DNA from 4 places in the Mesorhizobium sp. M0166 genome. Region 3 is predicted to be linked to each of the others. Evidence: predicted binding sites of a transcription regulator. Region 3 holds the regulator's gene; each other region holds the start of a gene.
What was found. The regulator PhoB, encoded in region 3, activates phosphate uptake and scavenging genes when phosphate is short. The targets are predictions, from matches to a motif close to TGTCATNNANCTGTCAT.
Positions count from the first base shown of each region.

Region 1 (7,432 bases), on a different contig from region 3:
GCAGATCGCCGCGAACGCTCTGAACCTTCGACAAGACTTCGTTCAGCGCGACGTCGGGGTCGGAGCCGAGCTTCATCTGCACCGTCACGGTGCTGGAGGACGGCCGGCTCGACGACGTGACATAATCGATGTTTTCGGTCGAAGCGACGGCACGCGCGATCGGCGCGGAAATGAACCCCTGGATCAGGTCGGCGCTGGCGCCGGGATAGGCCGTGGTGATCGTGATGGCCGTTTCTTCAACCTCTGGATACTGGCGGATCGAAAGGTTGAAGATGCCCTGAAAACCCAGAAGCAGGATCATGCAGGCAAGCACGGTCGAAAGGACCGGGCGGCGGATGAAGAGGTCGGAAAAGCTCATTGCTGGGCTGCCTGCTGGTTCCCTGGCTTGCTCGGATCGATCGTGTTGTCGACGGCAACGGACATGCCGTTGGAGAGCCGGTTCTGGCCGGCGGTAACGACTTCGTCGCCGGGCTCGATACCCTCCAGGATCTCGACCAGGCCGGCGTTGTGGCGGCCTGGCTTGACGAACACCTGGGCGAGCACGAGCTGTGGCTTCTGTTCTTCCGCTGCCGGTTTGGCTTCCGCTGCCGGTTTGGCTGGGGTAGCGGCCGGCTTTTCTTCGGGTTTTGCCGCGGGTGCTTCGGCTGCGGGCTTGGCAGCATCTGCAGCCGACTTTTCCTCCGGCTTCGCCTCGGGAGCCGCCCCGTTGGCTTCGCCGGATTTGGCCGGGCGCACCACGAAGACGAAGTCACCGTACAGGCTGGAAGTCAGCGCCGTCTGCGGCAGCGCCAGCACGTTGTTCTCCTCGGGCAGTTCGACGCGCACCTGGACGAACTGACCGGGTGTCAGCTTGCCTTCCGGATTGCCGACCTCCGCCCTCACCGTCACCAGCCGGCTGGTCGGGTCGATCTTCGGATCGATACCGCGGATGCTGCCGGCGAACGGCATGTCGTCGCCGCCGACGCCGAGCCGTACCGTCTGTCCGATCTTCAGCTGCGGAAGCTGCTGCTCCGGCACGGTGAAATCGACACGCATCGTATCCATGTCCTGCAAGGTCACGACGGCGGTGCCGGGTGTGAGATACTGCCCAAGGTCGATTTTCGGAATACCGACGGTGCCCTTGAAGGGCGCCGTCAACTGCTTTTGGTCGAGCACCGCTTGCAGCTTGTTTACCTGCGCAGCGGAGACCGATGCCGCTGCCTGTGCCGTGTCGAGCGTAGCGTCGGTACCGACCCCACGCTTCTGCAGCTCGAGAGCGCGCATCAGCGTCGTCTGGTCGGATGTGGCTTGCGCCTTCGACGCCACGAGATCGGCTCGCTCGACTTCATCGTCGAGCTGCAGCAGCACGGCGTTGGCGGCGACTTTCTGATTGGCATGGAACAGGATGTCCTTGACGATGCCGGCGGTTTCGACCGTGAGGTCGACACCGCGCACGGCACTGACAGTGCCGATCGCCTCGATGCCGGGCGTCCAGGACATCGGTTTGACGATGACCGTCGACACGGTCGTGGCCGGCGGCTTCATGGTGGCGAAGAACTGTTTGATCGCATTGTCGCGAAACAGGTTGAAGCCGACGATGCCGCCGCACACCAGCACGAGCAGAATGAAGGCGATGATGAAGCGCTTGATCACGAACAGTTCCCTCGGCCATGGCCCAGCATAACGGTCGGACGACCGGAACACATACCTGTGACTGGTCCCAATTTCAAATGACGGCGATCTTACTGTACCGTCTGGACGGTCTTGTCAATTCCGCCTAAGCTAATGAATGGGGAACGCTTGATGAAGGCCCGCAGAGCAAATTCGCGCGAGAAAATTCTCGCCGCCGCCGCCGCCGTGGCGCGCGAGACGGGTCCTGGCAGCCTGTCGCTGGATGCGGTCGCCAGCCGTGCCGGCGTGTCGAAGGGTGGTCTTCTCTACAATTTCCCGACCAAGGCGAAATTGATGCAGGCGCTGGTGGAGGATTACCTCAGTGCGTTCCAGCAGGCGCTTGAGGCCGCCCGCACCAACGGCGTCAGCGGAGAGAGCCCGCTTGCGGCCTATATCAGGCTTTCGGCCGAGCATGCGGAGGAGTCGAAACCGTCGGCGTCCTGGATTTTTTCGGCGATTGCCGAGGATCCCGATTTCCTGACGCCGATAAAATCGTTCAGGCGGCAGCTGTTCCAGCAGCTGAAGGGGGAGACTCCTAACCTCAGGGCGCTGCTGGTCTGCTATCTCGCCATCGAAGGGCTTCGCAGCATGAACCTGTTCGGCTCGGACATTCTCTCCGCCGAAGAGCGCCGGCTGCTGATATCGACGCTGCTGGAGATAGCGGAATAGTCCAGGAATGCGCCGGCCGGGTTCAGTTGCCTCGGTCGCTTCGATCGCCCGTTTGCGTCAACCCAAAGTGCCTGCCGTCACACAGGCTTCATTGTACCGACATAGCGTCCTCCCATTCTTTGCTGCAACGCAGGAGGAGTGGGATATGGTCGATATTGTTTCAAGCGAGGCAGGAATTCCAAGGCCGGAGCATCCGCTTGACCGGCCAAACGGCACCGGCAAATGGTTTCTGCCGGCCTTTGCCACCATCATTCTGGGCAGCCTTGCCTATGTCGGCTACGCGCTCAGCCAGGACCTGACCAGCACCGTCGCGGTGCCGTGGATCCTGCTTGGGCTGGCGCTGCTGATCGCGCTCGGCTTCGAATTCGTCAACGGTTTCCACGACACCGCCAATGCGGTGGCAACCGTGATCTACACGCATTCCATGCCGGCCGAGCTTGCGGTGATGTGGTCCGGCTTCTTCAACTTCCTCGGCGTGCTTACCGCCAGCGGGGCGGTCGCCTTCGGCATCATTTCGCTGCTGCCGGTCGAGTTGATCCTTCAGGTCGGGTCGAGCGCGGGGCTAGCCATGGTCTTCGCGCTGCTGGTCGCAGCGATCATGTGGAACCTCGGAACCTGGTATCTCGGCCTGCCTGCCTCGAGCTCGCACACGCTGATCGGTTCGATCATCGGCGTCGGTCTCGCCAACCAGTTCATGGCCCCGGCCGGCTCCGTCACCAGCGGCGTCGACTGGTCACAGGCATCCAATGTCGGCCTGTCGCTTCTGATCTCGCCGCTGGTCGGATTCGGCCTGGCCGCGCTGCTGCTTCTGCTGATGAAGCTGCTGGTCAGGAACCGCGAGCTCTACGAGGCGCCCAAGTCGAGCGCGCCGCCGCCACTGTGGATCCGCGCGCTGCTTATCTTTACCTGCACCGGCGTCAGCTTTGCCCACGGCTCCAATGACGGGCAAAAGGGCATGGGCCTCATCATGCTCATCCTGATCGGCGTGGTGCCGACCGCCTTCGCGCTCAACCGCACACCGGACGTGAACTATCTCGAAGCTTACAAGTCCGCGGCGACGCAGGTCGAAACGGTACTCGGCAAATACGTCAAGCCCAGCGTCGCCGTGACCGACGCGGCGACCGTGGTCGGTGACGCCGTTCGCACCAAGACATGGAAGGACGAGACCACGCCTGCCCTGCAGAGCTTCATCCACGACACCAGCGCCATGTTGTCGCCCTATCCGTCCGTGGAAAAGCTGCCGACAACGCTGGTCAGCAACGCCCGCAACAACATCTATCTTATTGGTGAAGCGCTGAAGCTGATAGACAAGAAGAAGCTGCTGCCGATGGAGGCAGACGACCTGAAGGCGGTGACGACCTATCATAAGGCGGTCGACAACGCGACGAAGTTCATCCCGCTCTGGGTCAAGGTCGCCATCGCGCTTGCGCTCGGCCTCGGCACCATGGTCGGCTGGAAGCGCATAGTCGTCACTGTCGGCGAGAAGATCGGCAAAAGCCATCTGACCTATGGTCAGGGTGCGTCCGCCGAGCTTGTCGCGATGGCGACGATCGCATCGGCCGACTATCTCGGCCTGCCGGTCTCGACCACCCATGTGCTGTCCTCGGGCGTTGCCGGCACCATGGCGGCGAATGGTTCGGGCCTGCAATGGTCGACGGTGCGCAACATGCTGATGGCCTGGATACTGACCCTTCCGGCCTCCATCTGTCTTGCCTTCGTGTTGTTCGTCATCTTCCGCCAGGTGTTCTGAGCGGGGGCAGGGTTTTGACCAGAATGTCGCGGCGCCGGCCCCGGCGCCGCCCGGATCACCTGAACGTGCATTGTTTCGGCGGCGGCCATGAATGACGCATCGCATCTGACATTGCTTGCCGCGGACGATCAGCACCATACTCCTGGGCTGGTCTGGGCCTATCATGCCGCTCCCGGCAAAGCTCCCGAACCGCTGGCGCCCCGAGACATAGAGGCCGCGCTAGCCTCAGCGGACGGCTGGGTCTGGCTGCATGTCGACCTTGTCGACCGGCGCGCCCATTCCTGGGTCAGCCACGCCTGCGCGCTGCCGGCGTCGGCTCATGCAATCCTCGAAGGACATGAGGACAGCCTGGTGCTGGCGCATGAGAATGGCGTCGTCCACGGCATTTCGGCCGACCTGCATGGCGAGATCGCTCATCAGTCGACGACCATCGGCAGATTGCATTTTGCGGTCTCGGAGCGGCTGCTGGTCACCGGCCGCCGGCATCCGCTGGCGGCGGTGGAGGAAGTGCACACTGCCCTTGCCGCGGGGCTGCGGCCGGCCACGGCATTCGAACTGTTCGAAACGCTGGTCATGGCTTTTTGCAAGACCACCAGCCTGCGGCTCGCCGCGGCGACGAAGCGGCTGGATGCGGTCGAGGATCATCTCGTGACCGAGCGGCTTGCCGACGAAAGACGGCAGCTGAAGGATGTGCGCCGCCTTGCCGTATCCCTGCATCGGCCGATCTCGGCCCTGGCGGCCCTTTTCCAGGATGAAGACCGTTCCGTCTGGAACCTTTCCGCCGGCGCACATGAAGTTTTGCGCCGGCTTGCTGCGCGCCTTGAACGGCTCGACCGCGAGGTCGTCATGATCAACGACCGGGCAAGGCTGCTGCAGGAGGAGCTTGCGGCTGAGCTTGCCGACGAATCGAACCGCAGCCTCAAGGCGCTGGCGGTGATGAGCGCGCTGCTTTTGCCGGGAACGCTGATCGTCGGCATTTTCGGCATGAACACGGGCGGACTGCCATTTGCCGAGAGTCCTAGCGGCTTCTTCCTGGCGATGCTGCTGGCGGTTGGCGCGACCGGCCTGTTCTACTGGCTTCTGCTGCGCGCCGGCGCCAATCTGCGGTTCTGAGGCCGATTAATGGCGCCGTTCGTTCACCCGTATGCAAAGTACGGGCTGGCACGTCGAAACCACGCCATCCCGCCCTCCGAAAATCGGTTCCGATTTTCGGGCCGATGCGCTAGAGCCTTTCGGGATTGAACCGTGCCTTTAACCCGGAAAGGCTCCCATCGCTGCCCATGCCTCACCTTCCCGAGCATCTTCTCACCGGCTACCGCAACTTCATGAGCGGTCGGTATCTCACCGAAAGCGGGCGTTATCGCGCGCTGGCGCGGGAGGGCCAGGCACCGGAAACGATGATCGTCGCCTGCTGCGATTCCCGCGCCGCGCCTGAAGCGATCTTCGATGCCGGGCCAGGCGAGTTGTTCGTGCTGCGCAATGTCGGCAATCTGGTGCCGCCCTATGCGCCCGACGATCAGTTCCACTCGACATCGGCGGCGCTCGAATTTGCCGTGCAGAGCCTCAAGGTCAAGAACATCGTGGTGATGGGTCACGGCCGCTGCGGCGGCATCCGCGCGGCACTCGACACCACGGCCGCGCCGTTGTCGCCGGGTGATTTCATCGGCAAATGGATGAGCCTGATCGCGCCGGCGGCCGAGACCGTATCGTCGAGCACCTTCATGACCGCGACCGAGCGCCAGACGGCACTGGAGCGCATCTCGATCCGCTATTCCATTGCCAATCTGCGCACCTTCCCTTGTGTTTCGATCCTCGAAGGCAAGGGGCGGCTGTCACTTCACGGCGCCTGGTTCGATATTTCGACCGGGGAGCTTTGGGTGATGAACAAGGACACCGGCGATTTCGAGCGGCCCGACACGGAGTAGGAGGCTGGGCATGGTGCGACTTCGGGACGCGTTCGCGGCTGCGGCACTGCTCTGCTCGGCGGATTTCGCCCGTGCCGACGACAGCGCGATCATCGACCGCTGGTATTCGGCACTGCTCGTCGCCGACCGCAGCGAATTGTCGGACCTGCTCGCCGACAACGTCCGCATCAAGCTCGACGACCTCGGCGTCGTGCAAAGCAAGCAGGAATTCATCGCCTCGATCGCCGAGTGGCAAGGCGCCGTCGCCGGGGCCGAAATCCGACACCGGATCGAGAAATCGGAGGGCGGCGTCACCACTGTGATCGCCTGCTATGATTTTCCCAGCAACGACATGCTGATGCAGGAGACCTTTGCGGTCGCCAACGACCAAATCACCGCCAGTTCGCAAGCCGCGATCGCCGAAAATTGCGATGGCTACTGAGGAAATCATGAACGGGGCGCGCTGTTGCGTGGAGCCGGCCGGCGCCTTACATCGGTGACGATCCGCTTCCCCCACCCACTCAGCGAAAGTTTGCCCATGCCGTCCACCGTCGACCTCGCCGCCCATCCGCTGACCGCGTGGCAAGGGCCGCTCGGCCTGCCTGATTTCACGCGCATCGGCGACGGCGATTTTTCTCCGGTCTTCGACGCGGCCCTGAAGGCGCATGAGGCCGAGATCGAGGCGATTGCCGGCAACGGCGAGACGCCGACCATCGACAATACGCTTGCCGCACTCGAACTCGCCGGCGAGGCTCTCGACCATGTTTCGTCGATCTTCTGGTGCCGCGCCGGCGCCCACACCAATGAGGCGATCCAGGCGCTGGAGCGCGACATCTCACCAAAAATGTCGCGGCATTTCTCGGCGATTTCGATGAATGAGGGCCTGTTTGCCCGCATCGACGACCTCTATCAGCGCCGCGAGGCTTTGAAGCTCGATGCCGAAACGCTGCGGGTCTTGGAAAAGACCTGGAAAAACTTCGTCCGCTCCGGCGCCAGGCTCGACGCCGAAGGCAAGAAGCGGCTGGCATCGATCAACGAGGAATTGTCGTCGCTCGGCACCAATTTCGGCCAGAACGTGCTTGCCGACGAGCGCGACTGGGCGCTATTCCTCGATGAGGCCGATCTTGCCGGCCTGCCGGAATTCCTGAAAGGCTCGATGGCGGAAGCCGCCGAGATGCGCGGCCAGAAGGGCCGCTACGCCGTCACCTTGTCGCGGTCGATCTACGAGCCGTTCTCGACCTTCTCAGAACGCCGCGACCTGCGCGAGACAGCGTTCCGCGCCTTCATCATGCGTGGTCAGAATGGCGGCGCCACCGACAACACGGAAGTGGTGCGCGACATGCTGCGCCTGCGCGCCGAGAAGGCGAAGCTGCTCGGCTATCCTTCCTACGCCGCATTGAAGCTCGACGATACCATGGCCAAGACGCCGGAGGCGGTGCACGCGCTGCTCGATCCGGTC
Region 1 covers NZ_JAMYTD010000050.1:32,688-40,119, forward strand. The annotation lists gene NKJ46_RS30720 (efflux RND transporter permease subunit) at 1-358, opposite strand, end outside; gene NKJ46_RS30725 (efflux RND transporter periplasmic adaptor subunit) at 355-1,632, opposite strand; gene NKJ46_RS30730 (TetR/AcrR family transcriptional regulator) at 1,783-2,319, shown strand; gene NKJ46_RS30735 (inorganic phosphate transporter) at 2,465-4,069, shown strand; gene NKJ46_RS30740 (transporter) at 4,157-5,182, shown strand; gene NKJ46_RS30745 (carbonic anhydrase) at 5,350-5,994, shown strand; gene NKJ46_RS30750 (nuclear transport factor 2 family protein) at 6,005-6,415, shown strand; gene NKJ46_RS30755 (M3 family metallopeptidase) at 6,506-7,432, shown strand, end outside.
Region 1: NKJ46_RS30735 (inorganic phosphate transporter) is a predicted target of PhoB. The motif match lies at 2,395-2,411, and genes of this name have one in related genera.

Region 2 (7,432 bases), on a different contig from region 3:
GGTGACGGCAGCATTGCTGTGCAGCGCCAAGGCTGGCGACCATATCGTGGCGGCGCGCGCACTGTTCGGCTCCTGCCGCTGGGTGATCGAGACGCTGGCGCCGAAATACGGCATCGAGGCAACGCTGGTCGACGGCACAGACATCGCCAATTGGCAAAAGGCGGTCAAGCCGAACACCAAACTGTTCTTCCTGGAAAGCCCGACCAATCCGACGCTGGAGGTGGTCGACATCGCCGCCGTCGCGGCACTTGCCAATTCGATCGGCGCCAGGCTGATCGTCGACAATGTCTTCGCCACGCCCTTGCAGCAGAAACCCCTGCAGCTCGGCGCCCACATCGTCGTCTACTCCGCGACCAAGCATATTGATGGCCAAGGGCGCTGCCTTGGCGGCATCGTTCTGTCGGACAAGAAGTGGATCGACGAGAACCTGCATGACTATTTCCGCCACACCGGCCCCAGCCTCTCGCCCTTCAATGCCTGGACGCTGCTGAAAGGCCTGGAGACGCTGCCGCTGCGCGTACGCCAGCAGACGGAAAGTGCCGGCCGCATCGCGGATTTCCTCGCCGAGCGCCCGCAAATCGCCCGCGTCATCTATCCCGGTCGCGCCGACCACCCGCAAGCGGCCGTGGTCAAGAAGCAGATGTCGGGCGGCTCGACGCTGATCTGCCTGGATGTGAAGGGCGGCAAGCAGGCGGCCTTTGCCTTCCAGAACGCACTCGAAATCGTGCTCATTTCCAACAATCTCGGCGACGCCAAGAGCCTGATCACCCATCCGGCGACGACGACGCACAAGAACTTGACCGATGAGGCCCGCGCCGAGCTCGGCATCGGACCGGGCACGCTCAGGCTGTCAGTCGGCCTTGAGGACGCCGACGATCTGCTCGAAGACATCCAGCAGGCGCTGAGAGTTGCCGGATAAGGGCTGGACGAACAGAGGCGAGCGGGGACGCGCCGATCAGGCGCCGGACGGGGTCTGTTCCAGCTCCGCGACGGCCTTGCTCTGGATAGTCATCACATTGCCTCGCCAATCGACGGCGCCGCTCAGCCATCCGCGCGCCCAAATGGCGGGAAGCATCAGGTCTCGCGCCATCATCGCCGGGATCGTGCGCAGCGACAGGTGCCATCCCTTGGCCGAGGCCAAGGCGCATTCCGGCAGGTAGGCCGCGACCAGCACGGCGGTGGCGGTGGCCGGCAGGCTGACGCCGGCGTCAGCCGCGGCAACCAGCGCAAGCACCAGCGGCGGTGCCGCGCCGATCAGGATTTCGGGGGCAAAGAACAGTGCAAAGGTGACGCGGCGCAGCCGCGCCCAGCGCGCCTGCCGCGACCAGATCTCGCCAAGCGTGCGCCGGCCGAGCGGCTGTTCGAAGGGCGAGGCGACAAGATTGACCCGCAGTCCGAGCCGGTTGACCAGCTTGGTCGCGGCGGCGTCCTCGGCGATCTCGGCAGCAAGCGCGCGGATGCCACCATTGGCGTCGAGCATGGGCTTGTTCCACAACATGCTCTTGCCCTGGGCGAAGCCGAGGCCGAGCGCCGCTCCAGCGTACTGCCAGCGCGCCTGCAGCGTGTTGAGAAAGGCGCATTCTACCTCCCCCCAGAAGCCGTCCGGCCGCGAGCCGATCGGCGTCGAGCAGACGAGGCCGGTGTCGTGCCGCCACGCCGCCATCAGGTGCTGGACGTAATCGCTCGGCATAAGCACGTTGGAATCGGCAAGGATGACCCAGCGATAATGCGCCGCCTCCCAACCCTTCACACAATTATTGAGTTTCGGATTGCCGCTGATGCGGTCGTCACCGACTAAAAGGCGGGCGCGAATAGCTGGAAAGCGCGCCATTGCGGCGGTGATCGGCTCGACCACCGGGTCGTCGGCATGGGCGACGCAGAAGATGAGTTCGTAGCGCGGCCAGTCGAGGGAGAAGGCGCGCTCCAGCGTCTCTTCGGCAAACGGCTCGACGCCGCGCGCCGGGATGACGATCGATACCGGCGGCGCGTTGGCCGCGGGCGGTGCAATCCTGGCTGGTCGCTTTAGCTTCAGCAAGGCTAACAGGATGCTGGCGAGATTTGAAAGAAGGAGGGCTATGGAAAGGAGAGCGGCTGCGAATGTCGGTTCCATCGAGATCTGGTCACTCCAGAAATGCTGGCCGCATGACGGCCGTTTTCAACAAATCGACAAAACGCTGAGTCGCCCGGCACAAGCCTGCACACCATCATTGTCATGTGTCACTCAAATGACATTGTTTTTCGGCACCTGCGCTTGAGATCGGGCAAGAAGATGCCGCGCATCGTTGACCAAACTGCGCTGAGCATCGAAAGTTCCATCTACATTGCTTTGGAGCAGTTTATGTACAGCGCCGTCACCCGCAACATCGAAGTGCAGGTCAGGCCGTTCTATCTGGAGGATCACTCCGACCCGCCACAAAACCGCTATGTCTGGGGCTACCAGGTGACCATCGACAATCAGTCGGACGACTTCGTGCAGCTTCTGTCGCGCTACTGGCACATTACCGACGGCACCGGCAAGGTCGAGGAAGTGCGCGGCCCCGGGGTCGTCGGCGAGCAACCTGGACTCAACCCCGGCGACAGCTATCAGTATACGTCTGGATGCCCGCTCTCGACCCCGTCCGGCATCATGGTCGGGCACTACACAATGCGCAACAAACGGGGTGAGACCTTCGACGTCGCCATCCCCGCCTTCTCGCTCGATTTGCCGGGCACGCGGCGCACCGTCAATTGACGTTCACTTGGATTCCTCTCCCCGCCTTGCGGGGGCGAGGAAATCCAAGTTCTGCGAAGGCAGCCGCACTGATGCTCGTTATTGAGCCGCTTCAAATTCCGCCGGATCGAAGTCATATTGTTTCGAACAGAATTCGCAGGCCACGTGAATGCTGCCATCCTCGGTGCTGTCCCTGATCTCCTCGGCGGAAAAGCCTTCGAGGATGCCCTGGATCTTCTCCCTCGAGCATGAGCACTGGTCGGCGACCGGCACCCCGCCGAAGACGCGGACGCCATGCTCGTGGAAAAGCCGGTAAAGCAGCCGTTCGGCGCCGATCGTCGGATCGATCAGCTCGGTCGGTTCAATAGTACCAAGCAGCGCCAGCAGCTCCTGCCAGGAATTGTCGGCCGGGTCGTGGATTTCCTCACGCGGATCGCCGTCGCCACCGGGAAAGTCGGGGACGCGCATGCGCTCCGCCGACTGCGGCAGGAATTGTGCCAGCAAGCCACCGGCCCGCCATTGCTCGCGGGCACCGCCGACGCCGGGCGTCAGAAGCTTGGCAACCGAAAGCCGGAGGTCGGTCGGAATCTGCTCCGACTGGCGGAAATAGGTGCGTGCGGCATCTTCCAGCGTGACGCCGTCGAGCTGGACGATGCCCTGGTAGCGTTGCGTGTGGGCGCCCTGGTCGATGGTCAGCGCCAGGACGCCGCTGCCGAGCAGCGTCTGCGGTGACGTCTCGCCGGCAGAAGTCAAAGCCTGCAGCCGGTCGGCATCGAAGCGGGCATAAGCGCGCAGCGCGTGCGGCGTGGAGAAATCCGCGACCAGCATGTCGACCGGCCCGTCGGTGCGGGTCTGCAGAATGAACTTGCCCTCGAACTTCAGCGAAGTTCCGAGCAATACCGTCAGCACACAGGCTTCGGCCAGGAGGCGGGCGACCGGCTCGGGATAGTCGTGGCGGCTGAGAATAGCGTCGAGCATCGGCCCGAGCTGGACGGTGCGGCCGCGCACGTCGAGCGGGCCGACCTCGAACGGCACGACATGGTCGTCGCCGGCGTAGCCGAATTCGCCGAGCTTGGGTTTATGTTCAGCCAATTGATGAGTTTCCAACATGACAAAGCTCCGGGGCGCGGCGATGCCGCCCTCCGGGGCGCATGCGACGAGACGCGCTCGATTTGCGTGATGCGCCTGAGATAGGCACCACCCACTCCCGGATCAAGGCGGCCCGGATCAACGCGGCGCAGATCAGGCCAGCCCGGATCAAGGCGGCCCTTATCAAGCGCCCAGGCACCAGGCCAAGACCGCCTTCTGGGCATGGAGCCGGTTCTCCGCCTCATCGAACACCACAGAATGCGGTCCGTCGATGACCTCGTCGGTAACCTCCTCACCGCGATGCGCCGGCAGACAGTGCATGAACAGCGCGTCAGGCTTGGCTTTCGCCATCAGTGCCGCATTGACCTGGTAGGGTAGGAAGACATTGTGGCCGCGGGCACGGTGCTCCTGGCCCATCGACACCCAGCAGTCGGTGACGATGCAATCGGCCTCGTGAACGGCCTCCTCGGGCGAACGGGTGAATTTCAGCTTGCCGCCATTGGCTTTCGACCAGTCGACATGCTTCTGGGCCGGTTCGCTGCCCTCGGGCACGGCGATGTTCAGCTTGAAGCGGAAGCGCGCAGATGCCTCCAGCAGCGAATGCAGCACGTTGTTGCCGTCGCCGGTCCAGGCGATCGTCTTGCCGGCCACCGGACCACGGTGCTCTTCGAAGGTCATGATGTCGGCCATCAGCTGGCAGGGATGGGTCTCGTCGGTCAGCCCGTTGATGACGGGAACCGTAGCGTTTTCCGTCAGTTCCAGCAGCCGGTCATGCGAGGTGGTGCGGATCATGATGGCATCGACATAGCGTGACAGCACCTTGGCCGTGTCGGCAATGGTCTCCGAGCGGCCAAGCTGCATCTCGGTGCCGGTCAGCATGATCGTCTCGCCACCCAACTGCCGCATGCCGACGTCGAACGACACGCGCGTCCGCGTCGACGGCTTGTCGAAGATCATCGCCAGCACCTTGCCTTCGAGCGGCTTGCTGCGTTCGCCGGCCTTGAGCCTTGCCTTTCGCACAGCTGCGTCGTCGAGCATGAAACGCAGATCGCCTTCGGAAACGGCGGAAAGATCGGTGAAATGGCGAAGGGACATCAGGAATTCCAGGATTACTTCGCTGCGGCAGCGACGATGGCATCCGCCAGGCTCTTGGCGCCGGCACGAATGCGCTCGAGCGCTTCGTGGATCTCGGCGTCGGTGACGGTGAGAGGCGGCAGCAGGCGGATAACGTTGTCGCCGGCCGGAACCGTCAAGAGATGCTGGTCACGCAGTGCCACCGTGACTTTGGTGTTGGGCATCGCGCATTTAAGCCCGAGCATCAGGCCGGTGCCCCTGATGCTTTCGATAACATCCGGAAATTCGTCGGCGACGCCTGCAAGCCCCTGCTTCAACAGCAGTGCCTTGCGCTGGACGTCCTCGAGAAAGCCGTCCTCCAGCACCACGTCGAGCACGGCGTTGCCGACCGCCATCGCCAGCGGATTGCCGCCGAAGGTGGTGCCGTGCACGCCGGCGGTCATGCCGACCGCTGCCTCGTCGGTGGCGAGGCAGGCACCCATCGGGAAGCCGCCGCCGATGCCCTTGGCCACCGCCATGAGGTCGGGGGTTACACCCGCCCACTCATGCGCGAACAGCTTTCCGGTGCGGCCGACGCCGCACTGGACCTCGTCGAAAATCAGGAGCAGCCCGTGCTGATCGCAGAGCTGCCTGAGGCGCTTCAGCGATTGCGTCGGCACTTGCCTGATGCCGCCCTCGCCCTGCACCGGCTCGATCAGGATCGCCGCGGTCTCAGGCGTGATCGCCTTTTCGGCCGCATCGATATCGTCGAAACCGACCTGGTCGAAGCCGTCGACCTTGGGGCCGAAACCTTCCAGGTATTTGTACTGGCCGCCGGCGGCGATGGTGGCCAGGGTGCGGCCGTGGAAAGCGCCTTCGAAGGTGATTGTGCGGTAGCGCTCGGGATGGCCCTTGACGAAGTGGTAGCGCCGCGCCGTCTTGATGGCGCATTCGAGCGCCTCTGCGCCGGAATTGGTGAAGAACACCTTGTCGGCGAAGCTGGCGTCGGCCAGCCGCTCGCCGAGCCGGCTCTGTCCCGGAATCTCGTACAGATTGGAGACATGCCAGAGCTTGGCGGCCTGCTCGGTGAGGGCCGCGACCAGATGCGGATGGCTGTAGCCCAATGAATTCACGGCGATCCCGCCGGCGAAATCGAGATATCGCTCGCCCTTATCAGTGACCAGCCAGGTGCCTTCACCGTGGTCGAAAGCCAGGGGTGCGCGAACAAAGGTCTCGAAAAGCGCCGAACCGCTCATTATATGCGTCTCCGGAACCGGAAAATCAAAAAGCCGCCAAAGCGGCGGCCCTTGTGGCTTATCGTGTTTTTCGGCCGTGAAGTCAACGAAAAGGTCGCGTAAGGACGTGCGGCAAGCCCTCCAGCACAACGCCGGCTCATAAGCGACCGGGCAAGTTGGGGAAAACCGAAAAAACCGATTCGTGTTGGCGTTGGGACTCTTGTCACCGAGTCAGCGCATAAGGTAATTGTAGTAGAGAAATAACTAGATTTCGTGCGGCGGACCTAATCACCCGATATATGTGGTGTCTGCCCGGCAGAAGCCGGGTCGGGAATGGATTCCGATTGCCGCACGTTTCAGCAGGAGCGCGGTCTCATGAACTGGACTGACGAGCGAGTCGAACTTCTCAGAAAATTGTGGTCAGAGGGCCTCAGCGCCAGCCAGATCGCCGCACAGCTTGGCGGGGTCAGCCGCAATGCGGTCATCGGCAAAGTGCACCGGCTGAAACTGTCCGGTCGCGGACGCACGACCGCCTCACCGGCACGCCAGAAGAAGACGGCACAGGGATCGACGATCCAGAAATCGGTGTCCCGGGCAGCAAGCGCCACGCGCCATGCCACCACGTCGATGTCGATCGGTGCGACCGCGCTCAAGGCACAGTTCGATGCCGAACCGGTGGCGCGCCACTATATTCGCCCGGTCGAGAACGTCGTCGTGCCGATCTCGCGGCATCTGCAACTCGTCGAGCTGAACGAGCGCACCTGCAAATGGCCGAATGGCGATCCGCTTTCGGAAGACTTCCATTTCTGCGGCAACGACGCCGCCGAAACCGGGCCCTACTGCAAGTACCACGCCCGCGTGGCGTTTCAGCCGGCATCGGAGCGGCGGCGGAGCAGATAGTTAGGGGAGTAGGGGAATAGGGCAGTACGGCAGTATGTGGTGAATTGCAGAGAAGCGTGGTCAGAAGCGATATCCTACTGCCCTACGCTTCATAGCCACCCATTCTTGCGAAACCGCCAGTAAAGAAACGTGCAGATCAGGGCAATCGCCGCCAGGACGGCCGGGTAGCCATATTCCATCCTCAGTTCCGGCATGTCGCTGAAATTCATGCCGTAAATGCCGGCGAACGCCGTGGGCACCGCCAGGATGGCGGCCCATGAGGCAAGCTTCTTGGAGATCGCCGTCTCCTGGCTTTGACCGACCAGAAGGCTGGCCTCGAAGGCGAAGGCGAGAACCTCACGCAGGCTGTCGATCTTTTCCTGGACAGTGCGGATGTGGTCGGTGACGTCGCGAAACAGTGGGTGCATGGCTGTGTGGATTTGCGGCAGATCGGCGCTGGTGAGCC
Region 2 covers NZ_JAMYTD010000005.1:144,834-152,265, forward strand. The annotation lists gene NKJ46_RS08995 (O-succinylhomoserine sulfhydrylase) at 1-919, shown strand, start outside; gene NKJ46_RS09000 (ceramide glucosyltransferase) at 956-2,110, opposite strand; gene apaG (Co2+/Mg2+ efflux facilitator ApaG/CorD) at 2,339-2,731, shown strand; gene NKJ46_RS09010 (Hsp33 family molecular chaperone) at 2,810-3,820, opposite strand; gene argF (ornithine carbamoyltransferase) at 3,983-4,894, opposite strand; gene NKJ46_RS09020 (aspartate aminotransferase family protein) at 4,909-6,108, opposite strand; gene NKJ46_RS09025 (GcrA family cell cycle regulator) at 6,463-6,987, shown strand; gene NKJ46_RS09030 (magnesium and cobalt transport protein CorA) at 7,077-7,432, opposite strand, start outside.
Region 2: NKJ46_RS09000 (ceramide glucosyltransferase) is a predicted target of PhoB. The motif match lies at 2,215-2,231, and genes of this name have one in related genera.

Region 3 (7,432 bases):
CGGTCTTCACCGAGATGACGCCACCACCGGGCGAGGCCGGCGGCCTGCTCAATGCCATTGCGGGAAGCCTGCTGATGACGATCATCGCTGTTGTCGTCGGCACGCCGATCGGCGTGCTGGCGGGAACCTACATGGCCGAATATGGACGTTTCTCGCGCATCACCACCGTCGTCCGCTTCATCAACGACATCCTGTTGTCGGCGCCGTCGATCATCATCGGCTTGTTCGTCTATGAGTTGATGGTGCGGCCAATGGGGCATTTCTCGGCCATTGCCGGCGCCGTTGCGCTTGCCATCCTGGTCATTCCGGTGGTCGTGCGCACCACCGAAGACATGCTCAACCTGGTGCCGAACGCATTACGTGAAGCCGGTGCCGCGATCGGCGCGCCGCGCTGGGTGGTGATCCGTTCGGTCGCCTACCGCGCCGCATTATCCGGCATCGTCACCGGCATATTGCTGGCGATAGCGCGCATTTCCGGCGAGACGGCGCCGCTGCTCTTCACCGCGCTCAACAACCAGTTCTGGAGCAGCAATATCAACGCGCCGATGGCCAGCCTGCCGGTGACCATCTTCCAGTTCGCTCTCAGCCCTTACGAGGAATGGCAGCAACTGGCGTGGACCGGCGCACTCATAATCACCCTGACGGTTCTGGGCTTGAGCATCCTCGCCCGCAGCCTTACCGGACGCAGAGAGGACAGATGACACAGATGTTGTCCCCGGACATGACGATGACCGAAACGGTCGCCGAGAAGACGAAGATCGAGGTCAAGAACCTCAACTTCTACTACGGCCAGAGCAAGGCGCTAAAGGACATCAGCCTGTCGCTGCCCGAGCGCAGCGTCACGGCCTTCATTGGGCCTTCGGGCTGCGGGAAATCGACGCTGCTGCGTGTGTTCAACCGCATCTATGAGCTCTACCCGAAACAGACAGCCGAGGGCCAGGTGCTGCTCGACGGCAAAAACATTCTCGACCGGTCGCAGGATCTCAACCTCCTCAGGACCAAGATCGGCATGGTGTTCCAGAAGCCGACGCCGTTCCCGATGTCGATCTACGAGAACATCGCCTTCGGCGTCAGGCTCTACGAAAACCTCGGCAAGTCCGAGATGGACGGCCGCGTCGAACAGGCGTTGAAGCGCGCCGCGCTGTGGAGCGAGGTCAAGGACAAACTCAACGCCAGCGGCTTGAGCCTGTCCGGCGGCCAGCAGCAGCGGCTCTGTATCGCCCGCACCGTGGCCGTGAAGCCGGAAGTCATTCTGCTCGACGAACCGGCGTCCGCACTCGACCCATTGTCGACCGCCAAGATCGAGGAACTGATCGACGAATTGCAAGCCGACTACACGATCGTCATCGTCACCCACAACATGCAGCAGGCGGCGCGCGTGTCGCGCCAGACCGCCTTCATGTATCTCGGTGAACTGGTCGAGTTCGACCGGACCGAGAAGATCTTCACGTCGCCCCGCGAGAAGCGCACGCAGGATTATATCACCGGCCGCTTCGGCTGAGCCGTTCCGATCATGCATATGAGGACAGGACCATGGGCGAACACACAGTCGCTTCTTTCGACGAGGATCTCGAGCAGATCAGCAAGCTGATCCGCGACATGGCCGACCTCGCCGGTTCGATGGTCGGCGGGGCGACCAAGGCCCTGTTGAATTCCGACAACGTGTTGGCGCAACGCGTCGTTTCCGACGACGCCATCATGGATGCGCGTCAACGCGAACTGGACGACCGCGCCATCACCCTGATCGCCAAACGCCAGCCGATGGCCCACGATCTTCGCCATGTGGTCGGAGCGATCCGCATGGCCGGCGACCTCGAACGCATCGGCGACCTTGCCAAGAATATCGCCAAGCGTGTGAGTGCGGTCGGCCTCAGCGTCACGCCGCGCGACTTGTCGCATTCCATCGACGCGATGGCGCAGCTGGTGCTCATCCAGGTGCAGGGCGTCATCGAGGAGTATGCTGCAGGCGATGCGGCCGCGTTGGCCAAGCTGCGTGCCGCCGACGAGCGCATTGACGTCAAATACACGTCCGTGTTCCGCGAGCTATTGACCTACATGATGGAAGATCCGCGCAACATCACCGCTTGCACGCACCTGCTGTTCTGCGCCAAGAATCTGGAGCGGATCGGCGACCATGTCACCAACATCGCCGAAAATGCGTATTATGTGCTGACCGGCGAGCAATTGCCGGTCAATCGTCCGAAGCAGGACGAAACGACAATGTCCGCGCCGGTGACATGATGGGGGTGCCCAGCTGATGATCGCACCACGAGTAATGGTGGTGGAGGACGAGGAGCCGTTGGGTGTGCTGCTCCGCTACAATCTCGAATCCGAAGGCTACCAGGTCGAGGTGGTGACACGCGGCGACGAAGCCGAGATCCGTTTGCAGGAGAATGTGCCCGACCTTCTGGTGCTCGACTGGATGATACCAGCGGTTTCCGGCATCGAGCTCTGCCGCCGGTTGCGGGTGCGCCCCGAAACCGAGCGGCTGCCGATCATCATGCTGACCGCGCGCGGCGAGGAGAGCGACCGGGTGCGCGGTCTTTCGACCGGCGCCGACGACTATCTGGTCAAACCGTTTTCTACACCGGAATTCATGGCCAGGGTCAAGGCGCTGCTGCGCCGCGCCAAGCCGGAAGTGCTGTCCAGCGTGCTGAAGGTCGGCGACATCGTGCTCGATCGCGAATCGCACAGGGTCTATCGCAAGAAGAGCGAGATCAGGCTCGGACCGACCGAATTCCGGCTGCTGGAGTTTATGATGCGGCATCCGGGCCGCGTCTTCTCGCGCAGCCAGTTGCTCGATAATGTCTGGGGCGAGACGATCTACATCGACGAACGCACAGTGGACGTCCATGTCGGCCGGCTGCGCAAAGCCGTCAATAACGGCCGCATGCCGGATGTCATCCGCACCATCCGCGGTGCCGGTTATGCGATCAGGGAAGATTGATCCGCCTGGTCAGGCGACGTTCTTTCGGACGCCGGGCCTCATTTGCGCGCCCGGCGCGAAAATCTCCTGGTCGACGAAGCTTAACGCCCGCATCGCGCAGCCTTCGCGGATCAGCGGCAATTCGTTCGGCTCAGTGTCGAAAGAGATCGAGCCGGAATGCTGGCCGCCGGCGGTCTGTGCGATTGCCTTGCGCAAGGCCGGCTCGATCAGATCGAAGGCGGCGGCACTGGCGCCGACCATCGCGACCGGTGCCGGATCGATCAGCGCGAACAGCGAGCCGAGACCGAAACCCAGCGCTTCGCCGGCCTTGCAGTAGGCCTCGCGTTCCGGCCCATCTTTCTCGCGCGCCCGGGCCGCCAGGGCGCGCATGTCGGCGTCGCTGACGTCGGCGACCGGTTCGCTGTCTTCGCTCATCTGCCTGGCGTTGCGCCAGATGGCGTAGTTGCCGGCATAGGCCTCGATGCAGCCGCGTCGTCCGCAACGGCAGAGCGCGCCGCCTGGACGATGGATCATGTGGCCAAACTCGCCGCCCGAGGAATGCGTGCCGGTGAACAGCTCGCCCTTCAACACTAGCCCCATGCCGATGCCATGCGAAAGCAGGATGGCGATGAAGTCGTCGCGATGGCGGTCCGGCTTGCGCCAGCGCAGAGCCACCGCCATCATATTGCAGTCGTTCTCCACCGTTGCCGGGATGCCGAATTCGTCCTCCAGCATGTCGGCAAAGGCAATGTCGGTCTGCGGCGTGATCGGCGACCACAGCATGGCGCGTGCAGGGGAGTCGGTAATGCCCTGGATAGCTAGGGCGATGCGGGCGACACTGCGGACGTCAAGGTCTGGATCCTCAAGTCGGCGCCGGACGATGGCCATGCATTCGCGGATCAGTTCGTCGCGCGGCATGGTCAGCGTGTCCAGCCGGCGCTGTTCCTCGGCGACCACCTGTCCCGCATAGTCGATAATGGCGGCCGACAGGAAATTCAGCGACAACACCACGGTCAACACCGCCGCAGCTTCCGGGTTGAGGGCGAGGCCGACCTGCGGACGACCGCGTTTCAACGAAACGGGCTCGCTTGCCTTGCTCTCGGCGAGGATGCCTTCCCGTATCAGGTCGGAGGAGATCGCCGATATGGTCGAATGGCTGAGGCCGGTGGTTGCTGCGATCTCAGTACGCGATGGCTGGCCGGCCCGGCGCACCGCCGAGATCACCATCGCCCGGTTGCGCCGGCGCAAATCGTCATGGCGGATTCCGACCGACATCGTTTTGCTTTCCTCCCGGTTGCCGCGGCCGCTCATGAACCGGAAGCCGTCGGTAATGTCCGACAAACAGTGTCGGATGCAGGCAAATAGTGTCAGATGCGGGTGGCGCTGTCATCGTTTATTCCGACGCTCGAAAAAACTCGCAAAGTCATCAAAATCCATCAGAATCGATGTTGACAGCAGCCGGAGATCGGGCCAGTATTTTTTCGAGGCTCGAAAAAATTAGAGCTTCTAAGCTGGTCTTTGAGCCAATTGGTCACGCCGTACGCGGCGCAGGGAGGATATGATGAAGAAATTCACGACCGCCATTCTGGCGGGTGTCGCCATGACGCTGGCGCTGGCGTCGGTGGCGCAGGCTAAAGACAAGGTCATCGGCGTTTCCTGGTCGAACTTCCAGGAAGAGCGCTGGAAGACCGACGAGGCCGCAATGAAGGCGGCCATCGAGGCCGCCGGCGACAAGTATATTTCCGCCGACGCGCAGTCCAACCCCGGCAAGCAGCTCACCGACGTCGAGAGCCTGATCTCGCAGGGCGCCAACGCACTGATCATCCTTGCGCAGGACGCCTCGGCCATCGGGCCGGCCGTGCAGAAGGCGCTGGACGAAGGTATTCCGGTTGTCGGCTACGACCGGCTGATCGAGAACAAGGACGTCTTTTACCTGACCTTTGACAACAAGGAAGTCGGCCGCATGCAGGCCCGCGAAGTGTTCAAGGTGAAGCCGGAAGGCAACTACGTCTTCATCAAGGGCTCGGGTGCCGATCCGAATGCCGATTTCCTGTTTGCCGGTTCGATGGAAGTGCTGAAGGACGCTATCGACAGGGGCAAGATCAAGAATGTCGGCGAGGCCTATACCGACGGCTGGCTGCCGGCCAACGCCCAGAAAAACATGGAACAGTTCCTGACGGCGAACGACAACAAGGTCGATGCAGTGGTCGCGGCCAATGACGGTACTGCCGGCGGCGTCGTCGCAGCATTGACGGCGCAAGGGTTGGCTGGATCTGTTCCGGTCTCGGGCCAGGACGGCGACCACGCCGCGCTGAACCGCATCGCGCTCGGCACACAGACTGTGTCGGTGTGGAAGGATGCGCGCGAGCTCGGCAAGAACGCCGCCGAGATCGCCTCGCAACTGGCCGACGGCAAGCAGATGACCGACATTGCCGGCGTGAAGGATTTCACCACGCCCGGCGGCAATACCGTCAAGTCGCTGTTCCTGACCCCGGTCGCCATCACCAAGGATAACCTCAACGTCGTCATCGACGCCGGCTGGATCAAGAAAGAAGAGGTCTGCGCCGGCGTGGCGGCGGGCACTGTTGCAGTCTGCAACTGAGCCGACGTTTCCGAGACGTCCGAACGCCGCGGCCGCTCGCCGCGGCGTTTTTTCAACAAGAGTTGTTTTTCCGCTTCCGGCGGATAACTTCTAGGCTGCTTCCGGCATCCGCGGCAGACGGCAACCCGGCGGGAGAAACATGATGACCGACACGACTTCCAACACGCCGGTCGACAGCACGGCAGACCGGGCGCGTGAATCCGAGCTCGGCATCGTTGCCCGATTTCTCAAGGCAACCGAACTCGACACGCGCATGCTCGGCATGGTCGGCGCGCTGCTGGTCATCTGGGTCGGGATCCACATACTCTCGGGTGGGCTTTTCCTCACGCCGCGCAATCTCTGGAACTTGTCGGTGCAGACCTCCTCGGTCGCGATCATGGCGACCGGCATGGTGCTGGTCATCGTGATGCGCAACATCGATCTTTCGGTCGGCTCCGTCGAAGGCGTGATCGGCATGGTGATGGGCGTGGCGCAGGCCGAATTCCTCATCCGCGTCATGGAGTTCCAGCTTGGAAATCCCTGGATATGGATCATCGCGCTGGCTGCCGGCGTGGCGCTCGGCCTCCTGATCGGCGCGTTCCAGGGCTTTATCATCGCCTATCTCGAGGTTCCGGCCTTCATCGTGACGCTGGGCGGCCTGCTGGTCTGGCGCGGCATGGCATGGTTGATGACGAGCGGGCGCACCGTCGCGCCGCTCGACGCCACCTTCCAGCTCATGGGCGGCGGGCCGCGTGGCTCGATCGGCGCAACCGCAAGCTGGATCGTCGGCATTCTCGCCTGTGTGGGCGTCGCCTTCATGCTGCTCAACGGCCGGTCGCAGCGCAAGCGGTTCAAATTTCCGCTGCGCCCCGTCTGGGCGGAGACCCTGCTGGGTGTTGTCGCCTGTGCCGCCATCCTCGGCGCTGTCTGGATCGCCAATTCCTATCCCTGGCCGATCGGCATCGTTCGCCAGTACGCCCAGCGGAACGGCATCACCCTCCCGAAGGCGGGCTGTTCATCGCCCATGGCATCGCCATACCGGTGCTGATCGCTGTCGCAGTCGGCATCGTCATGACCTTCATCACCAAACGCACCCGTTTCGGCCGCTATGTCTTTGCCATTGGCGGCAACCCGGAAGCGGCGGAACTCGCCGGCATCAACACGCGCTGGGTGACCATGAAGGTGTTCATGATCATGGGCGTGCTGGCCGCGATCAGCGCGGCGATTGCTTCGGCCCGCCTCAATGCGTCGACCAATGCGCTGGGGACCCTGGACGAACTCCTGGTCATCGCGGCGGCGGTGATCGGCGGCACGTCGCTCGCCGGCGGCTCCGGCACAGTGCTCGGCGCCATGCTCGGCGCGCTTTTGATGCAGTCGCTGCAATCCGGCATGGTGCTGCTCGGCATCGATTCGCCGCTGCAGAGCATTGTTGTCGGCGCCGTGCTGGTGGTCGCGGTGTGGCTCGATACCGTCTATCGCAAACGGGTCTGAGCATGATCCCGCAAGGTGGAAACCGGTTGTCGGACAAGATCATGCTCAAGCAGGATCTATAGGGAGGAAGAACAAGCATGGCAGACAAGACCGCTCCCACGCCGCTGATCGACATGCGCAACATCTCCATCGCCTTCGGCGGCATTCGCGCCGTCGACGATGCCTCGGTCGATCTTTTCCCGGGCGAAGTGATGGCTTTGCTCGGTCACAACGGTGCCGGCAAGTCGACGTTGATAAAAATCCTGTCCGGCGCCTACAAGCGCGATGCGGGCCAGATTTTCGTCAACGGCGAGGAGGCTTCGATCTCCAATCCCCGCGACGCCAAGAAGTACGGCATCGAGACGATCTACCAGACGCTGGCGCTGGCCGACAACGTCGATGCGGCCGCCAACCTGTTTCTCGGCCGCGAGCTGATGACCGGCTGGGGTACGCTC
Region 3 covers NZ_JAMYTD010000016.1:73,942-81,373, forward strand. The annotation lists gene pstA (phosphate ABC transporter permease PstA) at 1-701, shown strand, start outside; gene pstB (phosphate ABC transporter ATP-binding protein PstB) at 698-1,501, shown strand; gene phoU (phosphate signaling complex protein PhoU) at 1,534-2,241, shown strand; gene phoB (phosphate regulon transcriptional regulator PhoB) at 2,258-2,947, shown strand; gene NKJ46_RS18650 (ROK family protein) at 2,957-4,201, opposite strand; gene xylF (D-xylose ABC transporter substrate-binding protein) at 4,488-5,528, shown strand; partial or broken gene NKJ46_RS18660 (sugar ABC transporter permease) at 5,671-6,998, shown strand; gene NKJ46_RS18665 (ATP-binding cassette domain-containing protein) at 7,076-7,432, shown strand, end outside.

Region 4 (7,432 bases), on a different contig from region 3:
GCTCCTTCCAGCTGTGCTCGAAGCCCATGCCGAACGGCGAAAGCAGCCCAAGGCCCGTGACGACGACACGCCTCATCGCAGGTCCTCCCCGGTGATGACTGCAAATAGCGTCAGGCGGAGGCCTTGTCGATGTATTTCACCGCATCGCCAACAGTCAGGATGGTCTCGGCCGCATCGTCCGGGATTTCGACACCGAACTCTTCTTCGAACGCCATGACAAGTTCGACCGTGTCGAGGCTGTCCGCGCCCAGATCATCGATGAAGCTCGCCTGCTCCGTCACCTTGTCGGCATCGACGCCAAGGTGCTCGATGACGATCTTCTTGACGCGCTCTGCGGTGTCACTCATTTGGGCATCCTCGTCTTTGGGTTGTCTGTCTTCGTTAGCGGGCGGAATGCCGCTAATCAAGCTGAAAGATGGTCCTGCCGGAAACGCAGCGGAACAGGACCGGTTTTTGCCCGAACCGCCGGGTTGCGGGCGGCATTACACGAAAAATCCCGTGCATCCAAGATGGAATGAAGCGTTTTCCCAAGTGTTAGATCATGGCCATGCCGCCATTGACATGAATGGTCTGGCCAGTGACGTAGGCTGCCTCGTTGGAAGCTAGGTAGGCGACGGCAGAGGCGACTTCGGCGCCCGTGCCCATGCGCCGGGTCGGGATCGCCGCCATGATCGCCTCCTTCTGCTTGTCGTTGAGCTTGGCAGTCATCGCCGATTCGATGAAGCCCGGGGCGACGCAGTTGACGGTGACATTGCGGGTGGCGATCTCCTGCGCCAGCGATTTTGAAAAGCCGATCATACCGGCTTTGGAGGCGCAATAATTGGTCTGGCCGGGATTGCCGGTGACGCCGACCACTGAGGTGATGTTGATGATGCGGCCGTGGCGGCGCCGCATCATCGGATGGGTAAGCTCGCGAGTCAGCCGGAACACGGCGGTCAAGTTGACCTCGAGCACGCTATCCCAGTCGGCATCAGCCATGCGTACGAACAACCCGTCCTTGGTGATGCCGGCATTGTTGACGAGGATGTCGACGCCTTCGAGATCGGCCTCCGCCTTCTGGCCGAGTGCCTTGACGTCGTCACGATTGGAAAGATCGGCCGGGAAAAGCTTGACCCGGTCGCCCAGTTCGGCGGCCAGCGCCTCCAGTTTCTCGATACGTGTGCCGTGCAGGCCGACGATGGCGCCCTGGGCATGCAGCACGCGGGCGATCGCCTCGCCGATGCCTCCCGATGCGCCGGTGACGAGCGCCTTGCGGCCGGTCAATTCGAACATTCTTGCCTCCTGATCTGAGCGAACACCCTTCGCATGGAGCGGGGTCAAATCGCCAGTTGATTATGCAAGCGCCGCCAGCGCCGCCTCGACATCCGCCGCGGATCCGATGGCAGCGGTGGCAATATCGCGGTTGATGCGGCGAGCCAGCCCCGACAACACCTTGCCGGCGCCCACTTCGTAAAGTGTGCCGACGCCGTTGCTGCCGAACCACTCCACCGTTTCGCGCCAGCGCACGCGCCCGACCACCTGTTCGACGAGGCGGCGGGCAATCTCGTCGGGATCGCTCGTCGGGGTCACCGTAACATTAGAGACCAGCGGCACGGCGGGCGCACTCTTAGTCACGGCCGCCAGCGCCTCCCGCATGATCTCGGCCGCAGGCTTCATCAATGCCGAATGGAAGGGCGCCGAGACCTGCAGCATCAGCGCCCGCTTGGCGCCCTTCTCCGTGCATAGCTTCGCCGCCAGTTCGACCGCCGGCCTGGCGCCGGAGATCACCAGCTGGCCGCCGCCATTGTCATTGGCGATCTGGCAAACCAAGGCTTGTGCGGGATCTTTAGCCGCGCCTTGAGCGGCCTCTGCGCAAGCGGCCTCGACGTCGGCCTGTTCCAGCCCGATGATCGCCGCCATGGCGCCCTCGCCGGCCGGTACAGCCGCCTGCATGGCATTGCCGCGGATACGCAACAGCCGGGCGGCGTCGGCGACCGAAACGAAACCGGCGGCCGCAAGTGCCGAATATTCACCGAGCGAGTGGCCGGCGACATAGGTGACCTTGCCGTCCAGGGAGAAGCCGCGCGCCTCCAGCGCCCGGACTGCGGCAAGTGACACCGCCATCAGCGCCGGCTGGGCATTGGCGGTCAGCGTCAGCGTCTCATCCGGGCCTTCCCAGATCAGCTGCGATAGTTTTTCGCCGAGCGCGTCGTCGACTTCCTCGAAGATCCGCCGCGATTCCACAAAAGTATCGGCGAGGTCCTTGCCCATGCCGACAGCCTGGCTGCCCTGCCCCGGAAAGGTGAATGCGATGGCCATCGTCGGCTCCCAGCTGCTGGTTCTCGTTGCCTGTGGCGCAAGGCGTGCGGCCAAGTCAAGTCCAACCTTGACCGCACAATGTCGGCCGAGTGCCTGTTTCGGCAGGCTTTTTGGCGATCACTCATGATGAAAACCGCTCACGATTTGTTTGCTGGCTCTTCTTATTTCCGCCGCAGACGCTAGGCTTTGCGTGACAGTTCGATGACAATCGAGTGACGCTTTTGTTGCGGGCCGGGGAACTATTGAAGTGGCAAAGACCAAGCAGAGCGCAGCCGAGGCGGCGCCACAATTTCTTGAAGGCGATCCGTCGACCGGCTATCTGCCGGCGCGCAGATGGCCTGTCATCCGCTATGGCCTTATCAGCTTGCTGGCTGCGGCCATCCTGGTGTTTGCCATCGAACTGATCGTGCGCGGCAACTTTGCCGGCACCATTGATTTCTTTCTGCAGCCTTTCAAACCCGGCTGGACCACGATCATCATTTTTGCGCTGATCCTCATCGGCCTCGACGCCGTGCTCGGCCGCAGCCATCAGAGCCTGATGATCGTCGCGCCGCTGACATTGTCGCTGGCGTTCGTCGGCCACCAGAAGTCGCTCTATCTCGGCGATCCGCTCTATCCGACCGATTTCCTCTATTCCCGGCAGATCGTGGCACTGATGCCGCTCCTGGTACGCGATCGCCCGGGAACCGCCATTGCCCTGGCGATCGGCATTGTCGGCGGGCTGTCGCTGCTCGTCTATGGCTGGCGGCTATGGCGCCGCCGCGTTCCGGCACTCAGCCACAAGGGCCGCCTTGCCCGGCTGACGCTGACGGTGCCGCTGATCGCCTTCTTCGTCTCCATCATGGACTATGCCACTTTCTCGTGGACGCGCGACCGGCTGCAGATCATCCCGATCATGTGGGACCAGAAGGAAAACTATGCCTCAAACGGTTTTGCGCTCGCCTTCGCGCTGAACGTCCCGATGGCCCACGTCTCGGCGCCGCCCGGCTATTCCGACAAGGCGATCGAAGCGATAGGCAAACCGCAGGTAACGGCCTCGGTACCCGCCGAGAAGCCCGACATCATCGTCGTCATGAGCGAATCCTTCTGGGATCCGACCAAGCTGCCCGGCGTCACCATCACACCCGACCCTATCCCCAATGTGCGGGCACTGCGCACGGGCTACATGTTCTCGCCCGAATTCGGCGGCATGACGGCCAACATCGAGTTCGAGGCCCTGACCGGCTTTTCCAACGCCTTCCTGCCGGCGGGCAGCATTCCCTACCAGCAATATGTGCGGACACCGACCCCCTCGCTGGCGACCTTCCTGAAAAGTCAGGGCTACCGCGCGCGTGCCATCCATCCCGGAACCAACTGGTTCTGGAACCGGGGAGCCGTCTATGCCGATTTCGGCTTCAACGACTTCAAGTCCGAGGAGACGTTGCCGCCCATGCAAAAACGCGGACCGCTCGCGTCGGACGCAGCTATGACGGACGAGATCATCCACGAGGCTGATACTAGCGCCGAGCCGGTCTTCTTTTTCGCCGTCAGCCTGCAGAACCACGGACCATATGAGCCGTATCGCTATAACAATCCGACCCACAAGGTGCAGGCGCCGATCAGCCAATGGGCGCGTGAATCGCTGTTGAGCTATGCCGAAGGCTCTTCCGACGCGGACCGCGGCCTCGAGCGGCTGATCGAATGGGCGAAGAAACGCGAGCGGCCGACCGTCATTGCCTTCTTCGGCGACCATCTGCCGCCACTTGGGCCGGTCTACGTCGAGACCGGCTTCCTGAAGGACAATGTCGCGCCGCGCAAGGAGGCGGCCGACCAGATGCTGCTGCACCACCAGACGCCGTTGATCGTCTGGTCGAACCGCGGCGGCCCGGCCGAGGATCTAGGCGCCGTCAGCCCGGCCTTTCTGCCCTACCATATCCTCAAGACGGCCGGCATCAGTCATCCCTATTACACCGGCTTCCTCGGCCAGTTGCGGGATCGCTACCGCGTTATCGATCGCAATTTGCTTTTGGCACCGGGGGGCGACGCCACCCCCGATTGGTCGCGTCAGAAAGAGATCGATCCGGCGATCCGCGACTTCCGTCTGCTGCAATACGACATGATGTTCGGCAAGCGCCATGCGGCGCCCGATTTTTTCCCTGAAACCACAGGCAAAGTGGCTGCACACACGAGTTGAGCAGTGGCGGCGGGAGAGCGGCCGACGTCGTTCAGTTCGTCAAGTGCAGTTGCGAAATCGAGCTTCCGATCTTCAAGAAGACGCTTTCGAGCTGACTGACGTCGTTGGTCGGGTAATAGTCCGACGGCGACGATGCGCAGGCCTCGTAGAGCTTGCGGTTGGCTGCGGTGTCGGCCTGCAGCAGCACTGTGAAGATCTGCACGTCCTGCTTCTTCAACGTGTTGCATACATTGGTTGTCCAATCGTCGACATTGCGCGCAGCCGCGGTCTGGTCGCTGGAGCCAAACCGACCCGAGGCCAGGAATCCGTAAGAGCCATAGTCCGACTTCTGTGGCGTATCCTTCGCGCCATAGACAACATTCTCGCCGTCTGTGAGCAGCAGCACCGTTTTGGTCGTGCCTGACGCCCTGAAAGGCGCGCCGTCGCTGTAAGGCGGTTCCGGCGAGAGCACCCGCATCCCCCATGACAAGCCTTCCGAAACATTGGTCCCCGAACCGTTCCATTCGATCATCTCACCGACGGCCTTACGCAACTTGTCGAAATCGTCGGTCAGCGGCACTATCGGCGTCGGGCAGGCCCGGTTTGGGCCGATAGTCAGCGGGCCTCTCTTGTCGTTGATCAGTTTCATCGTCGAAAAACTGTACTTCGCCATGTCGCCGGTGAGGCCGGGAAGCAGGGAGATAACGGTATCGTCGAGATAGGAATTGTTGTAGCCGGTCGCTGAATTGCCGTAGGAGCTGTTTGGATTTTTAGCGTTACCTGGATCGTCCGGCGCGAAATAGGGTACAAACAGGGTGTCCGGTTTGTTTTGGTCGGGCGAAATGTCGGAAACATTGTTGGTTCCGGGCCGCGCTTCGACGCAGCCTCTCCATTCGACGCCCAATTGCTTGAACAGGTCCATATGGTTGACGCGCTTGCCGCCGACCAAGGGGAAATTGGCGCCATTGTTCGGCGATTTGCCGGCCATGTCGATCCAGGCCGGATCGTAGTCCTCGCCCTTGACGTTGACCGCGGTGACGAACGGCACCACCGCGACACGTACACTGCGCGTCGGCGACTTCGCCGCTTCGAGCATATCGATCAGGGCCGTCGCCGCCGTCCGCAATGCGCCGATGCGATCGTTGCTGGCCATCGACCCGGTATTGTCGAGCACCAGCACGACTTCGAGCTGATTGGTCGATTCGACGGCGCCTGCATCGACGGTGATGCGCTTGTCGTTGCCGAACAGGAAGGCGAAGTTCAAATCGACGTCCGCCGTGGCGACAGCCTTTGTCTGGATGTAATTGAGGCCCCTTTCCACGGTAAGCGTCGCTTCGGCGTTCATCAACTCGCTGTGGCTTGCGACATTGGTCTGGAAGTAGCGATCGAAGACGTCCTTGCGCGAGGCCTCGATGTCGCCGAGATGCGAAGATGCAAGGTTCGCGGCATCGAGCGCGTTCTGCAAGCTGACCTTGGCCCTCATCAAGGTGGACACGTCCACGGCAAAGGCGACGGCGGTCAGAACCGCAGGCAGCCCGAACGCCAGCATCAGGGCAAAGTTGCCGCTCTTCGAACGGCAGAATTTGTCGAAAAGCATTTTTATCCCCAAAACCGCCTTGCTGCCGACCTCGCGCAGACCGTTTGGTTTTGCATCCGCATGATGAACGACGGGTTGCCGCCACGCCCGCCGGTGCTGGAACTTCGCATGGTGGTTAAGGGCCGGTTTCAAAAAATCCGTAAAACCTTGCCTCGAGGCCCGTGGCGCTCTGGACGGTAGGGCCGTTTGCTCCGTGGTTTGGCCTTGCTTTGCGGTCAAATTCCTGTATAGACGCTCGCAATCTGCCGGTCCTTGCTGGGGGCTGAACGGAGGGCCGGAGGTTTTTCTAAACCTTCGCGTGAAGCCAGAAGCGCTTCCGCCTCCCGTGTCTCCGCTCTCGACCGTCTCGTCATGCTCCTTTCTTCCCCGCCTTCGCAAGGATTGCGGGTCAGAGAAGTTGCAGAGGCTTTTGCCGCCGGGAACCGGGAGAGAAACGAAGAAAGGCACGAACACTATGGCTCTATACGAACATGTGTTTCTTGCCCGGCAGGACCTCTCGCAGCAGCAGGTCGATGCGCTTGTCGAACAGTACAAGGGCGTCATCACCGCGAATGGCGGGTCCGTCGGCCGGGTCGAGAACTGGGGACTGAAGTCCCTCACCTACCGGGTCAACAAGAACCGGAAGGCATATTATACACTCATGGACATCACCTGCCCGCCGGCCGCGCTCAATGAAATGGAGCGCCAGATGGGCCTGTCCGAGGACGTACTGCGTTTCCTGACCATCAAGGTCGATGCGCATGAGGAAGGTCCGTCGGCAATGATGCAGAAGCGCGAAGAGCGCTCGGAACGCGGCGGCTTCGGCGATCGCGACCGTGGCGATCGTGGCCCGCGCTCATTCGGTGACCGCGATCGCGGGGACCGTGGTGATCGTCCGCCGCGCAGCTTCGGCGATGGCGGTGCCGATCGTGGCCCGCGCCGTCCGCGCGAAGGCTTTGAAGGAGCCGCAGAATAATGGTCGACATCAATCAGATCCCAACCCGGCGCCCCTTCCATCGTCGCCGCAAGACTTGCCCATTCTCCGGCGCCAATGCGCCGAAGATCGACTACAAGGACGTGCGGCTTCTGCAGCGCTACATTTCGGAGCGCGGCAAGATCGTGCCATCGCGCATCACCGCCGTCAGCCAGAAGAAGCAGCGCGAACTCGCCAAGGCGATCAAGCGCGCCCGCTTCCTCGGCTTGCTGCCTTACGTGGTTCGCTAAATCTACGCGGGCGGTTCGCCGCCCGCTTTTTTTCACGGCCACGACGGGCGTAGCCGGATCGAACACCAAATCCCGGGTTGGATTTCGACGAGAGATCCTAACTGCCGCGACAGGCAGGACAGCGACAAAGGCGGCGACGCCCAAGCTTCCTGACCTGTCCCAGACAATTCGGCGCCGATCCT
Region 4 covers NZ_JAMYTD010000020.1:36,287-43,718, forward strand. The annotation lists gene fabF (beta-ketoacyl-ACP synthase II) at 1-76, opposite strand, end outside; gene NKJ46_RS21195 (acyl carrier protein) at 111-347, opposite strand; gene fabG (3-oxoacyl-[acyl-carrier-protein] reductase) at 535-1,272, opposite strand; gene fabD (ACP S-malonyltransferase) at 1,333-2,298, opposite strand; gene NKJ46_RS21210 (LTA synthase family protein) at 2,546-4,471, shown strand; gene NKJ46_RS21215 (pilus assembly protein TadG-related protein) at 4,503-6,047, opposite strand; gene rpsF (30S ribosomal protein S6) at 6,502-7,002, shown strand; gene rpsR (30S ribosomal protein S18) at 7,002-7,250, shown strand.
Region 4: NKJ46_RS21210 (LTA synthase family protein) is a predicted target of PhoB. The motif match lies at 2,489-2,505, and genes of this name have one in related genera.